Regions from separate parts of the Sanguibacter keddieii DSM 10542 genome, predicted to be linked through region 2. Evidence: predicted binding sites of a transcription regulator. Region 2 holds the regulator's gene; the other holds the start of a gene.
What was found. The regulator LexA, encoded in region 2, represses DNA repair genes until DNA is damaged. The targets are predictions, from matches to a motif close to TCGAACANNTGTTCGA.

Region 1: a site for LexA is predicted at 5,379-5,394, ahead of uvrA (excinuclease ABC subunit UvrA). Genes of this name have one in related genera too.

The regions. Positions count from the first base shown of each region.
Region 1 covers NC_013521.1:2,236,655-2,244,280, forward strand. Annotated here, with positions in the region: gene SKED_RS09850 (bifunctional PIG-L family deacetylase/class I SAM-dependent methyltransferase) at 1-1,080, opposite strand, end outside; gene SKED_RS09855 (acyl-CoA dehydrogenase family protein) at 1,077-2,225, opposite strand; gene uvrA (excinuclease ABC subunit UvrA) at 2,401-5,349, opposite strand; gene SKED_RS09865 (glycoside hydrolase family 15 protein) at 5,514-7,445, shown strand; gene SKED_RS09870 (MBL fold metallo-hydrolase) at 7,521-7,626, shown strand, end outside.
Region 2 covers NC_013521.1:2,557,653-2,565,278, reverse strand. Annotated here, with positions in the region: gene SKED_RS11315 (ATP-dependent DNA helicase) at 1-1,460, shown strand, start outside; gene SKED_RS11310 (L-lactate dehydrogenase) at 1,525-2,520, shown strand; gene lexA (transcriptional repressor LexA) at 2,625-3,335, opposite strand; gene SKED_RS19035 (LysM peptidoglycan-binding domain-containing protein) at 3,753-4,196, shown strand; gene nrdR (transcriptional regulator NrdR) at 4,720-5,211, shown strand; gene SKED_RS11290 (aldo/keto reductase) at 5,290-6,333, opposite strand; gene SKED_RS11285 (DUF5302 domain-containing protein) at 6,484-6,672, shown strand; gene serA (phosphoglycerate dehydrogenase) at 6,793-7,626, opposite strand, start outside.

The sequences.
Region 1 (7,626 bases), 320 kb from region 2:
CGTGAGCACGCCCGTCGAGCACCCGATCTCCAGGGCGGAGCGGAAGCGCTGTCGGGGCAGGCTCGCGAGGGTCACCGCACGCTTGCGCTCCTCGTACCACCGAGACTCGAAGCCCCAGGGGTCGGCCTTGCCCGCGTAGAAGCGGTCGAAGAACTCCTCGCCGAGGCTGGATGTGCTGCCTGCGGCTGCTGGGGTGCTGTCCGACGCCGTGCGGGCAGTGTCCGGTGGGCTCGCAGCAGACGCCCCGCCGGCCCCGTGCACCACGAAGACCTCGTTCGGGCGGTCGAAGTGCTGCAGCATCTCGGGTCCCAGCAGCGCCTCGTCCCCGGGCTGGTCAGACAGCGGCGCGACCTGGCTGCGGTGCTCGGACATCGCCCGGCGGCGGGCGCAGAGGTCGTCGGTGTCGAGATCGAGACGGCGCATCGACGTCCAGGGCTGGTCGGGGTCCTCAGGCGAAGCCCAGTGCCAGAACCACACGGGGTACTCGAGCAGCGAGAGCCCTCGAGCGTCGGCGACCTCGCGGGCCACCTCTCCGGCGATCCGGTGGTCACGATGGCCGTCACCGGCCCAGGGGGCGACGACCAGGACCGACGGGTTGCCCTCGTCCGGCGGGATGTCGCTGTCCGCCGAGCGGCGCTCCCCCGTCACGACGGCCGCGGACGCCGCCCCGACGAGGGCGTCGAGCGTCGCGCGCAGGACCGCCCGGTGCTCGCGCAGCCCGCCGTCGGGCAGGCCGAGCAGGTGCACCGCGGCGCCAGGGGCGACCTGGTCGACGGCCGCGACGACCTCCTCCCGGCGGGCTCGTGCCAGGGCGGTGCTCGTGGTCGTCGGGGAGCCGGGGTGGGAGGACTCGCCGTCGGAGGCGATCACGTAGGTGACGCGTGCACCGGTGGCCGCCAGGCGGTGCACCAGCCCCGCGGCCCCGAGGGTCTCGTCGTCCGGGTGCGCGGCGAGCACCACGACGTGCGTCACCGGGCGGCCCGCGTGGACGTCGAGGTCGAGCGGCTCGAGCGCGTCGAGTCGACCGGAGAGACACCACGCGGTCTCGAGGGTCCCCGGCTCACGGTGGTCGAAGCTCACCACGGCCGGTCTCCCGCCTCGAGGAGCGCCTTCCCGAGGGACGCGTCGTCTCGCTCGGCGTGGTGCTGGCGCACGTACACCGCGAGGTCGGCGACACGGCGGGCGTGGGTCTCGTCAGACGTCAGGGGGCCCGGTCCCCGGGCGTGCGTCGAACGGGTGAGCACCTCCTCGACGGCGCGGGCGACGACGCCGCGCGCCCGTCGCGCGACGACGGAGGGGGCTGGGACACCCGGGCGAGGAGCATCGTCACCTGGTGCTCCGCCTGTCTCGGCCGCACCTGCATCGACGACGGACGCCGCGTCGAGCAGGGTGGCACGGGCCGCGGTCAGCGCGGTGTCGACCGCGCCGAGGTGAGCCAGGGCCAGCTGGTCGGGCTCGCGCTCGCCGAGCGCGGCGTAGAGGTCACGGGCCACACCGACCGCCCCGCCCCACCAGGCTGCTGCGACGCCGATGCCGCCCCAGGCGAAGCCGGGCCGGGTCAGGTACCAACCGACGTCGCCGACGGGGACCGCCGGGACCGAGGAGAAGGTCACCGGGGCCGACACGACCTGCTGCAGGCCGCGCGACACCCAGGGCCCGGTAGCGGCCTCGACGCCGTCGGCCTGCAGCCGGACGGCGAAGAGCCGCCGACCGGTCGGGGTCCAGGCGGTCACGAGCGCGTGGCTGAGGTTCGCGGCGAGCGAGCACCAGGGCTTCACGCCGTCCAGCACCCAGTCGTCGTCTGAAGAGCTGGAGGTGGCCGTGGCGCTGACGCTGGCCTCGAGCCGGGCTCCTGGGCCCTCGGCCGCGAAGACTCCCCAGCTGCTCCCGTCGTCGACCCCGAGGGACGACAGGTCGGTGCCGGCCGGCGCCTGAGCGAGGATGGAGAGGGCGTCGAGGTGCGGCTCGAGGACCCGTGCGACGCCCACGTCGAGGGCGGCGGTCGAGGCGAGGGTCTCCCAGGCGTCGAGGGTCTGCCCCTGGCCTGGCACGGGGACGTGCGGTCCGAGGCGCACGGCCCAGCTGATCGACGCCGTGACGTCGGTGCCGAGCTGCGGGACCTCCGCGAGCAGCGCGTCGACAGCCGTCGTGGCGTAGATGCCCTCGGGCTGTCCCAGGCGGGCGCGGAGCCCGCCCTCGGCTGTCGTGGTCGTCGCCTGGTCCACATGCACCTCGTCCCGGTCTGGTCCCACCACCGTTCTCGAGCAGGTGACGTGATGCTATGCACCGTGCGAGGTGAGCGCACCTCGAGCGGGCCGTCGGCCGCCGACGCCCAGACGCCGAGAGGCGGCGCCCGGGTGGGCACCGCCTCTCGTCACGCGTGGACCGAGGTCCGCGCGGTCACTCCTTGAGCTTGGCCTTGGTCCTGCTGGCCGGCTTCTTGGTCGTCTTCTTGGTGACGGCCGCGGCAGCGGTCTTCTTGGGCAGCGGGGCCACGCCGGCCGGCTCGTGGTTCTGCAGCACCTCGGCGAGGAACCGGCCGGTGTGGCTGGCCTCGACCGACGCCACGAGCTCGGGGGTGCCCTCGGCGACCACGAGGCCACCGCCGGAACCACCCTCAGGACCCATGTCGATGACCCAGTCGGCGTTCTTGATGACGTCGAGGTTGTGCTCGATGACCAGCACCGAGTTGCCCTTGTCGACCAGCGACTGGAGCACCGCGAGCAGCTTGCGGATGTCCTCGAAGTGCAGACCGGTGGTCGGCTCGTCGAGCACGTAGATGGTCCGCCCGGTCGAGCGCTTCTGCAGCTCGCTCGCGAGCTTGACGCGCTGCGCCTCACCGCCCGAGAGCGTCGGGGCCGACTGGCCCAGCCGCACGTAGCCGAGGCCCACGTCGACGAGCGTCTTGAGGTGCCGCGAGATCGCGGGGACCGCCGCGAAGAACTCGTTGGCCTCCTCGATCGGCATGTCGAGCACGTCCGCGACCGTCTTGCCCTTGAAGTGCACCTCGAGGGTCTCGCGGTTGTACCGCGCGCCGTGGCACACCTCGCAGGGGACGTAGACGTCCGGGAGGAAGTTCATCTCGATCTTGAGCGTGCCGTCGCCCGAGCACGCCTCGCAGCGCCCGCCCTTGACGTTGAAGGAGAAGCGTCCGGGCGTGTAGCCGCGGACCTTCGCCTCGCTGGTGTCGGCGAAGAGCCGGCGCACGTGGTCCCACACACCCGTGTAGGTGGCCGGGTTGGAGCGCGGCGTCCGGCCGATGGGGCCCTGGTCCACGTGCACGACCTTGTCGAGCTGGTCGAGCCCGGTGACGCGCTTGTGACGGCCGGCGACCTGGCGGGCCCCGTTGAGCTCGTTGGCGAGCACCGTGTAGAGGATCGAGTTGACCAGCGTCGACTTGCCCGAGCCCGACACACCGGTGACCGCAGTGAGCACCCCGAGCGGGAAGCTCACGTCGATGCCCGTGAGGTTGTGCTCGCGCGCACCGATGACCGTCAGCTGACGCTTAGGGTCGACGGGACGGCGCAGCGTCGGCATGGGGATGGACCGGCGGCCGGCGAGGTACGCGCCGGTGACGGACTCGGGGGCCTCGAGGAGGCCCGCGTAGTCGCCGGAGTGCACCACGCGACCACCGTGCTCGCCGGCACCGGGGCCGATGTCGACGATCCAGTCCGCGGTGCGGATCGTGTCCTCGTCGTGCTCGACGACGATGAGCGTGTTGCCGAGGTCGCGCAGGCGGGTCAGCGTGTCGATGAGGCGGCGGTTGTCGCGCTGGTGCAGGCCGATGCTCGGCTCGTCGAGGACGTAGAGCACGCCGACGAGGCCGGACCCGATCTGGGTCGCGAGCCGGATGCGCTGCGCCTCGCCACCCGAGAGGGTGCCGGCAGGGCGCATGAGCGAGAGGTAGTCGAGGCCGACGTCGAGGAGGAAGCCGAGGCGGTCCTGGATCTCCTTGAGCACCTGGGTCGCGATGGCGCGCTCGCGCACGCCGAGCTGCAGGTTGTCGAGGAAGTCGCGGGCCTCGCGCAGCGGCAGGGCGCACACCTCGGCGATGGACTTGCCGTCGACGAGCACGGCGAGCACCTCGGGCTTGAGGCGGGTGCCGTCGCACACGGGGCACGGCACCTCGCGCATGTAGGCCTCGTACTTCTCCTTCGACCACTCGGACTCGGTCTCGGAGTGACGGCGCTCGAGGAAGGAGATGACGCCCTCGAAGCCGGTCGAGTACTGGCGTTCGCGTCCCCACCGGTTGCGGTACTTGACCTGCACCTCGTGGTTCTGGCCGTGCAGCACCGCGTTGCGCGCGCGCTCGGGCAGGGCGCGCCACGGCACGTCCATGGAGAAGCCGAGGTCCTTGGCGAGCGCGCCGAGCACCCGGAGGTAGTACTCGGAGGAGGTCTGCGACCACGGCGCCACGGCGCCGTCGGCCAGCGACCGGTCCTCGTCGGGGATGACGAGCTCGGGGTCGATCTCCAGCCGGACACCGATGCCGGTGCACTCGGGGCACGCACCGTAGGGCGCGTTGAAGGAGAAGGTCCGCGGCTCGATCTCGTCGAGGGTGAGCACGTGGTCGTTGGGGCACGCGCGGTGCTCCGAGAACCGGCGCTCACGGTCGGGGTCGCCGACCTCGGCGTCGACCATCTCGACGACCAGCAGGCCGCCGGCGAGGCCGAGCGCGGTCTCGACCGAGTCGGTGAGGCGACGCTGGACGCCCTCGCGCGAGACGAGGCGGTCCACCACCACCTCGATCGTGTGCTTGAGCTTCTTCTCGAGCGCGGGGGGCTCGGTGAGCTGGACGACCTCGCCGTCGACCCGGGCGCGGGCGAAGCCCTTGGACTGCAGCTCCTTGAACAGGTCCGTGTACTCGCCCTTGCGGCCACGCACGACCGGTGCGAGCACCTGGTAGCGGGTGCCCTCGGGGAGCTCGAGGAGCCTGTCGACGATCTGCTGGGGCGTCTGCGCGGTCACGCGCTCGCCGCACACCGGGCAGTGCTGCGTGCCAGCGCGCGCGAAGAGCAGGCGGAGGTAGTCGTACACCTCGGTGATGGTGCCCACGGTCGACCGGGGGTTCCGGTTGGTCGACTTCTGGTCGATCGACACCGCGGGCGAGAGGCCCTCGATGAAGTCGACGTCAGGCTTGTCCATCTGGCCGAGGAACTGGCGCGCGTAGGCGGACAGCGACTCGACGTACCGGCGCTGCCCTTCGGCGAAGATGGTGTCGAAGGCCAACGAGGACTTCCCCGAGCCTGACAGTCCGGTGAAGACGATCAGGGAGTCGCGGGGCAGGTCGAGGTCGACGTTGCGGAGGTTGTGCTCACGGGCACCTTGGACGACGAGGCGATCACTCACCCGGACATCGTACGGTCCACCACCGACATGCGCACACCTGTTCGAAGGTGACGTCGACGTCACCTGTCGGCGCGTACGGCGCGGCAGCGAGCCCGTCGCACAGCGGCCGGGCCCGGCACCTGCCCCGACGTGCCCGGTCGGGCACGAGCGACCACAATCGATGGATGCCGACCAGCCCCAGCCCAGCACCGAGCACCGCCTCAGCCCACGACACGTCGCCCTGCTCGACGCCCATCGCGGACTACGCCGTCCTGGGTGACGGCCGGTCCTGCGCGCTCGTCAGCCGGAACGGGTCGGTCGACTGGTTGTGCCTGCCGGACTTCGACTCCCCCGCCTGCTTCGCCGCCCTGCTCGGCACCCCGGACCACGGGCGCTGGCTGCTCACCGTCCGCGACGCAGGCTCCGTGACCCGCCGCTACCTCGGGGACTCCTTCGTGCTCGAGACCACGTACACGACCCCGACCGGCAGGGCACGCGTCGTCGACGCGATGCCCCCGGGGGACGGGCGCGCCGACCTGGTCCGGGAGCTCGAGGTGCTCGAGGGCGTGGTCACCGTCGAGCACGAGTGGGTGGTGCGGTTCGGCTACGGCGCCTACGAGCCGTGGGTCAGCCGGGTCGAGGACGACCACGGCCACGGCCGGCACGCCGTCCGCGCGATCGCCGGACCTGACTCCCTCCTGCTGCGCGGCACCCGGCTGCCCGAGGCCGACGACCACCGGCACCGGGACGTGTTCGAGGCCCACGAGGGGCAGCGGTTCACCTTCTCGTCGACGTGGAGCCCGTCGTGGCAGCCGACTCCCCCGCCGCTGTCCGTCGCCGACGAGATCGCCGCGGCGAACGACAGCTGGCACGACTGGGCACGGCAGACCCCGTACGACGGCCCGTACCGCGAGCAGCTGGTCCGCTCGCTCCTGGTGCTGCGCCTGCTCACCAGCACCACCACGGGCGGGATCGTCGCGGCGCCGACCACCTCGCTGCCCGAGGACTTCGGCGGTGAGCGCAACTGGGACTACCGGTACTGCTGGCTCCGTGACGCGGCCATGACGCTCGAGGCCCTCGTCGAGTCCGGGTACCACGACGAGACCGCTGGCTGGCGGGACTGGCTGCTGCGGGCCGTCGCCGGAGACCCGCAGGACCTGCAGATCATGTACGGCGTCGACGGCCGACGGGACCTCCCCGAGAGCGAGCTCGACCACCTCCCGGGCTACGCCGGGTCACGGCCCGTGCGCGTGGGCAACGCGGCCGTCGACCAGGTGCAGAACGACGTGCTCGGCGAGGTGATGTGCGCCCTCGACATGGCGCGCGACGCCGGCCTCACCGAGACGGCCGACAGCTGGTCGCTGCAGCGCCACCTCGTCGACGCCCTCGTAGAGCAGTGGGACCGCCCCGACCGTGGCATCTGGGAGGTGCGCGGCCCCGAGCGGGACTTCGTCCACTCTCGGGTGATGAGCTGGGCGGCCATCGACCGTGCCGTCCGTGGGGTCGAGGTGCACGGCCTCGACGGGCCGGTGGAGCGATGGCGCGCCGTCCGCGACGAGATCCACGCGCAGGTCTTGGAGCGCGGGTACGACGCCGAGCGTGGGACCTTCGTGCAGTACTACGGCGCGGAGCACACCGACGCCGCGCTCCTGCAGATGGCGCAGGTCGGCTTCATCGAGGCGACCGACGAGCGGTTCGTCAGCACGGTGCGCGAGATCCGCCGGTCCCTCGGGACGGACGACGGGTTCGTCCGGCGGTACGAGGTCGAACAGGCCGGCGACGGCCTCGAGGGCGACGAGGCGCCGTTCCTCGTGTGCTCCTTCTGGTTGGTCGACGCGCTGGCCCGCATGGGCGAGGCCGACGAGGCCCGCCACCTGCTCGACACCCTGGTGGCCTCGGCCAACGACCTCGGCCTCATGGCCGAGCAGTACGACGACGAGCGGCAGCGGATGGCGGGGAACTTCCCGCAGGCCTTCTCGCACCTCGGGCTCGTGCGCGCCGTGCACAGCCTCGACCGTGCGACCAACGACAGGCCAGGGCTGCACTCAGCGGCTCTGCACGCCGACGGCGAGGAGACGAACGGCGGGCGCGAGCCGCACGTCGCGAGCAGCAGGTAGCAGGTAGCAGGTAGCAGGTAGCAGGTAGCAGGTGGCAGGTAGCAGCATGGACGACGTCTCGAGGAAGGCAGCACGATGAGCGAAGACCGGAGCACAGCGGAGGGCGCACCGTCGCACCTCACCCGGCTGGACCACGTCGACATCCGGTCGGTGTCCGTCGGCCCGATGGACAACAACGCCT
Region 2 (7,626 bases):
CGTCCCTCGAGTGCCTCGGCCAGCGCTGCCCCCTCATCGAGGAGTGCTTCCCCGAGCGTGCGCGCGCCCTCGCGCGGGAGGCCGACGTCGTGGTGACCAACCACGCGATGCTGGGCATCGCGGCGACGGGGTCCCCCAACGTGCTCCCCGAGCACTCCGTCGTGGTCGCCGACGAGGCCCACGAGCTGGCCGACCGCGTCACGGCAGCGGCGACGGTCGAGCTCTCGGTCGCGTCGATCGAGCACGCGGCGCGCCAGGCCCGACGCCACGGTGGCGTGCTGACCACCGACCTCGACGCCGCGACCGCCGACTTCGGCTCCCTGGTCGCCGGTCTGCCCGCGGAGCGCTTCCCCGAGGGGCTGCCGGAGGGCGCCCGCCTCGCGGTCGCGGGGGTCCGTGACGCGGCCCGCGGCGTCCTCAGCGAGCTCAAGCCCGAGCCGAAGGCCGGCGGGGGCGAGGGAGGCGCGGACTCCGGCCTGAAGATGGCGCAGTCGAGCATGCTGCAGATCTTCGAGATCGCCGAGCGCATGACGGGCGAGGCGACAGGGTTCGACGTCCTCTGGTGCTCGCGAGGCGCGGAAGGAGGGTTCGGCGCCGGCATGTCCAAGCTCCACGCCGCGCCCCTCGGCGTCTCCGGTCTGCTGCGGACCAACCTGTGGAGCGAGAAGGTCGGCGTCCTCACCTCCGCGACGCTCGCGCTCGGGGACTCCTTCGACCCGGTCGCGCGCTCCGTGGGGCTCGAGCGGGCGGCGACGGAGGCCGACGGCACCGAGGCGGCAGGACCGGCGCCGCGGTGGCGCGGGCTCGACGTCGGCAGCCCCTTCGACTACCCGCGCCAGGGCATCCTCTACGTGGCCAAGAACCTCCCGACACCGGGGCAGCAGTCCACGACCGACGACCAGGTCGACGAGATGGCGGCGCTCATCACGGCGGCGGGCGGGCGCACGCTCGGGCTCTTCTCGTCCCGCCGCGCGGCCGAGCGCGCCGCAGAGCTGCTGCGCGAGCGGCTCGACGTGCCGATCCTGTGCCAGGGGGACGACCAGCTGCCGACGCTCGTCAAGCAGTTCGCCGCCGACGAGGCCACCTGCCTGTTCGGGACGCTCTCCCTCTGGCAGGGCGTGGACGTCCCCGGGCCGGCGTGCCGCCTGGTGATGATCGACCGGATCCCCTTCCCCCGACCCGACGACCCGGTCAAGGCGGCGCGTGCCCGCTACGTGGAGAGCCACGGCGGGAACGGCTTCATGCAGGTCGCCGCGACGCACGCGGCCCTCCTGCTCGCGCAGGGGGCTGGCCGCCTGGTCCGCACCGTCGAGGACAAGGGCGTCGTCGCGATCCTCGACCCGCGTCTGGTCACCGCCCGGTACGGGTCGTTCCTGGTCAGGTCGCTGCCGGACTTCTGGCGCACCACAGACCGCCAGGTCGCCACTTCTGCGCTAGAGCGCCTCTCGGCCCTAGGCTGAGGCCAGCGCAGCACCGGAACCAGCGCGCACGACCGAGACCAGCGCCCGACTCCATGGAGGACCGATGAGCCAGCCCGAGACCACGCGAGCACCCGACGAGACGCCACGGGCCCGCAAGACCACGAAGGTCGCCGTCGTCGGTGCCGGGGCGGTCGGCTCGACCATGGCCTACGCCGCGCTGATGCGCGGCTCGGCGCGTCACGTCGCGCTCTACGACATCAACCGGGCGAAGGTCGAGGCCGAGGCGCTCGACCTCTCGCACGGGATCCAGTTCATGCCGATGGCCGAGGTCGTCGGGTCGGACGACGTGGCGGTCTGCGCCGACGCCGACATCATCATGGTCACCGCCGGTGCCAAGCAGAAGCCTGGGCAGACCCGCCTGGACCTCGCCGAGGCGACCATCAGCCTCGTCTCGAAGATCCTCCCGGAGCTCCTCGCGGTCGCACCCGACGCGACCTACGTCATGGTGACCAACCCCGTCGACATCGTCACCTACGCGGCGCTGAAGATCTCCGGCCTCCCGCCCACGCAGCTGTTCGGCTCGGGGACGGTCCTCGACTCCTCCCGCCTGCGGTTCCTCATCGCCCAGCACTGCGGCGTCGCCGTCCAGAACGTGCACGCCTACATGGCGGGCGAGCACGGCGACAGCGAGATCCCGCTCTGGAGCTCGGCGACGATCGGTGGCGTCCCGCTCCTCGAGTGGGACGCGATCGAGGGCCGCGCCCCGCTGACCGCCGAGGTCCGTGACCAGATCGCCCACGAGGTCATCAACTCGGCCTACCGCATCATCGAGGGCAAGGGCGCGACCAACTACGCGGTCGCTCTCGCAGGATCGCGGATCATCGAGGCGGTCCTCAACGACGAGCACCGCGTCCTGCCCGTCTCGACCCTCCTCGACGACTACTACGGCATCAGCGACATCTGCCTCTCCGTCCCGTCGATCGTCGGTCGTCACGGCGTCACCGACCGGCTGCAGGTCCCGCTCTCCCCGGTCGAGATCCGCGGCCTGCAGCACTCGGCGGCGTCCCTCAAGGAGGTCGCACGACGCTTCGGCGTGTGACGACGCAGCAGTCCCAGGACGAGCAGAGAGCGCCGCACCCCTCGTGGGGTGCGGCGCTCTTCCTGTGCCGGGCTGCGTCGCCGGGCTGCGTGCGAGGACCGGGGTCAGAGGCTGCGGAGCACAGTGACGATCCGGCCGAGGATGGTCGCCTCGTCACCGAGGATGGGCGAGAACGCGTCGTTGTGGGGCATGAGCCAGACGTGCCCGTCGACGCGCTTGAAGGTCTTCACGGTCGCCTCGCCGTCGATCATCGCTGCGACGATCTCACCGTTCTCGGCCACGGGCTGACGGCGCACGACCACCCAGTCGCCGTCGCAGATCGCCGCGTCGACCATCGACTCACCGGTCACCCGGAGGAGGAACAGCTCGCCGTCGCCGACGAGCTGGCGGGGCAGCGGGAACACGTCCTCGACGACCTGCTCCGCGAGGATCGGTCCACCGGCGGCGATGCGGCCCACGACGGGGACGAACGACGGGGTCGGGTGGCTGTCCAGGTCGACGTCCGCCGTCTGCTGGGTGGAGACCGAGCGCAGGGCGCGGCCGGCGGGACGTGACGTCAGCTCGCCGGTCGGCGCTCCCTGCGCCGGGCCCGGCACGACGAGCTCCATGGCTCGCGGTCGGTTGGGGTCGCGGCGGAGGTAGCCCTTGCGCTCGAGGGTCGTCAGCTGGTGCTTGACGCTCGACGGGCTCGTGAGGCCGACAGCCTCGCCGATCTCCCGCATGCTCGGCGCGTAGCCGCGGGTGTCGACGGACTCCCGGATGGTCTCCAGCACCCCGCGCTGACGCGGGGTCAGGCCGTCGGCCGCGCCGATCACGGTGACGGCCTCGGCCGCGGGCGCGCCCCCGGCAGCTCCTGACGGTGTGCTGTCCTGCGTCTTCACGGCTGGCCTCCGGTGCGTGGTCGTGCGGCGTCGTACGTGGTCCGGCGCGTGCACCCGAGCTGCTGACGAGTCGTCCCGGTGCTGACCGGCAGCCGGTCGGCAGCTGTCGGGCGGCTGCCGGTGCTTTCCGGTGCTTGTCGGTGCGTGTCGGTGGCTCGTGGTCGGGTGTCCTTGCTGGTGCTCCCACAGTAGGGGGCCCGGCGTGCGACTTCAAACACCTGTTCGAGCGTGTTGCGCAGATCTCTTGTCATCCGCAGCCGATGTTCGTACAGTTGTACGACGTACACATGTTCGAACGACCGACACGACCGGCGGCTCCTGGCCCGGTCGGCGGTCAGGAGAGGGGTAGACATGGCTGATTCCGCACTGGTGCTGACACCCGGGCGCGAGCTCCGCCTCGTCCGCGACGGAGAGGTCCCTGCGTCCGGGCGCGCCTCGTCCGTGAGTGCCTCGGCGGCGGCCGGTCTGCCGCGCGGCGCCTCGGCTCCTGCCGGCGGCTCCCTGCGCGACCTGCGTCTGACGCGCCGCGGCTGGTGGGTGCTCTCCCTCGTCGCGGTCCTGCTGGTGGTGGCGGGCATGGTCGTCGGTGACCGTGCGTTCGCCAGCGCTCCGGCGGAGGCGGTCAGCGTGACCGAGCACTACGTGGCGCAGGGCGAGACGCTCTGGAAGATCGCCCGCACCGTCGCGCTCCCTGGCGAGGACACCCGGGACGTGGTGGAGATGCTGGTCGAGCTCAACGGCCGGTCGAGCGCCTCGCTGCAGGTCGGCGAGCAGCTGTTGCTCCCGGTGCGATGAGTGCAGGCGCCTCGGCGCGCTGACGCCACGACGGGCAGGTGGCATCGAGTGCCGAGCGGGGCAAGGACGCCCTGCGTCTCACGATCTGGGATTCTCGCCGCACACGGTTGCCGTGACGATTAGGTGTACCTAAGTTAGGACTACCTCATCAACCGGCTGGGGGCCGGGTTGAGAGGCGGAGTCATCGGGTGGTCATCGCCCGGTCCTCCGACAGCACGTCTGCGACGAGGTGAGGCGAGTCATCTCGGCGTTGTGGGGACGGGGGCGTCCCGGACGGAGGCGGTCGACAACGACCGCCTCCGTCTCTGTCTGCCTGAAGCGTCTGTCAGCCCAGAGCGTCTGCCTGCCCAGAGTCTCGAGGGGCGAGCCGGTCCCGGCTGCGGGTCGGCCGCCTGGCGCACGTCACCGTGCGCGGAGACCTCTCCTCGGAGAGCGTGCCGCGCGTGTGCGCAGGTCATGACGAGCCGCGTACCCTTGCGGGAGCTGCGAGAGCAGACTAGACCACGTCTTGATGGAGGCACCTGTGCACTGCCCGTTCTGCCGCCACGCCGACTCGCGCGTGGTCGACTCGCGCACCTCGGACGACGGCGCGTCGATCCGACGGCGTCGGCAGTGCCCCGCCTGCACCCGTCGGTTCACCACCCTCGAGACCGCGAGCCTCTCGGTCGTCAAGCGCTCGGGCGTCACCGAGCCCTTCAGCCGCGAGAAGGTCGTCAACGGGGTGCGCAAGGCCTGCCAGGGTCGACCCGTCACCGAGGACGACCTCGCCCTCCTGGCCCAGCGCGTCGAGGAGAGCGTGCGGGCGACCGGCATCGCCGAGCTCGACGCCTACGAGATCGGCCTGACGATCCTCGGCCCGCTCCGCGAGCTCGACGAGGTCGCGTACCTGCGGTTCGCCTCGGTCTACCAGGCCTTCGACTCTCTCGAGGACTTCGAGGCAGCCATCAACCTGCTGCGCGCCGAGCACGAGCAGGCAGCCGCCGACGAGAGCTCAGTCGACCGGTCGACCGACTGATCCGCCCTCCGGGTCGACGGCGACCGGACGACGACCGTTCGCAGGCCCGTGCGCCGTGTCCTCGCCCGAGCCGCAGGGTCAGAGCGCGCTCGACCGTGATGCCCAGAGGTTGAGGTCGCCGTCGACCGCAGCCTCGTCGATCGAGGCGAGCTCGTCGGCGGTGAAGCCGGGGGCGTCCAGTGCCGCGAGGTTCTCGTCGAGCTGCTGTGTCGTCCGTGCCCCGACGAGGACTGCGCTGACGCGGTCGTCGCGCAGGCACCAGGCGAGAGCCATCTGGGCGAGCGTCTGTCCCCGCTGCTGCGCCACCGTCCGGAGGCGGTCGACCGAAGCGAGGTTCGCCTCCGACAGGTACTCCCGCTGGAAGGACGTCCCACGGGCTGCGCGGGAGCTCTCCGGCACCCCGTCGCGGTACCGGTCGGTGAGCAGGCCCTGCGCGAGCGGCGAGAAGGTCACGAGCCCGGTGCCGGACTCGCCGGCGACGTCCAGCAACGAGCGCCCCGAGGCGTCGGGCTCCTCGATCCACCGGTTGAGGAGGGAGTACGACGGCTGGTGGACCGTGAGGGGCAGGCCCATCGACGCCGCGACCGTCAGCGCCTCCTGCGTCCGGGTCGCGGAGTACGAGGAGATCCCGGCGTAGAGCGCCCGCCCCGAGGACACCGCGGTGGCGAGCGCTCCGATCGTCTCCTCGAGCGGGGTCGTCGGGTCGAAGCGGTGGCTGTAGAAGATGTCGACCTCGTCGACGCCGAGCCGACGCAACGACTGGTCGAGCGACGCCAGGAGGTAGCCGCGCGACCCGCCCTCACCGCGCGGTCCGGGCCACTGCCGGTACCCCGCCTTCGTCGAGATGCTCAGCTCGTGGCGGTGCCGGGCGAGGTCGGTCCGGAGGATCCGGCCGAAGCCCGTCTCAGCGGACCCGGGCGGAGGCCCGTAGTTGTTCGCGAGGTCGAAGTGCACCACCCCGGCGTCCAGGGCGTGCAGCACCAGACCCCGCTGGTCTGCGGCAGGGGTGCCGTCCCCGAAGTTCTGCCACAGGCCGAGGCTGAGGGCGGAGACGCTCAGACCAGAGCGTCCGACGCGTCGGCAGGGGAGAGGAGCGTGACGGTCGTCGGCGGGGGAGCGCATGCCCCCACGGTACCGCTGCGATACTGGGTCCTCCCCCCTGGTCCACCGGGCGCCCGTGAGGGCACGGTGGGAAATAGCCTGGCCTCCTGCGCCGGGCTGCGGGAGGGTAGGTCTGCACCGGCAGACATCGAGACGAGGAGGTCGGAGCACATGACCCAGGACCGAGAAGTGCCTGAGACCGCGGTGAGCGCGGACACCAAGGCCAAGTTCAAGGAAGCGCTCGACCGGAAGAACGCCGCACGGCACCTGACCGCCGAGGGCGACACCAACACCGGGAGCGTCCACGGCTCTGAGCCGATCGGCAAGACGCAGCGGACCTTCCGCCGCAAGTCCGGCTAGGTCGCACCGACCGGCGCGTGTCCACGCCCCGGACGACGTACGACGAGAGGGGCGGTACGCAGGTCGCGTACCGCCCCTCTCGTCGTGCCAGGTGCCGGGCCGGCGTGGCCGGCCCTGCGGTCAGGACCTCGTGTCGGTGAGCACGCGGAGCTTGATGGTCTGGCCCATGGCCTGCAGGGCCTCGACGACGGCCGCCTCGACGGTCGAGCCGGCGTCGGTGACCACGTAGCCGACCTCGCCGCGGGTGGCGAGGAGCTGGCCCTCGATGTTGGTGCCGTGCTCCGCGAGCGTCCGGTTGACCTCGGCGAGGACGCCGGGGGTGTTGCGGTGCAGGTGAGCGACGCGCGCGACGCCCGTCGAGCTCTCGAGGGCGAGGTTCGGCAGGTTCACGCTCAGCGTCGTCGACCCCGAGCGCACGTAGTCGCGGATCTTGTTCGCGACGAACACGCCGATGGCCTCCTGGGCCTCGAGGGTCGAGCCGCCGATGTGCGGGGTGAGGATGACGTTGGGCAGGCCGCGGAGCTCCGACTCGAAGGCGTCCCCGCGCTTCTTGGGCTCCTCGGGGAACACGTCGATCGCCGCACCGGCGAGGTGGTGCGACAGGATGGAGTCGCGGAGCGCGCCGGTGTCGACGACGAAGCCGCGCGAGAGGTTGAGGAAGATCGCCCCCGGCTTCATCTGCGAGAGCTGCTTCGCGCCGAACAGGCCGGCGTTGCCGCTGCGGCCGTCCACGTGGAGCGTGACGATGTCCGCGACCGCGAGCAGCTCGTCGAGCGAGCCGAGCCGCCGCGCGTTGCCCAGCGCCAGCTTCTCGGCGGTGTCGTAGAACACGACCGACATGCCGAGGTTCTCCGCGAGGACCGAGAGCTGGGTGCCGATGTTGCCGTAGCCGACGATGCCCAGGGTGCGGCCGCGGACCTCGTGCGACCCCTCGGCGGACTTGTCCCACACGCC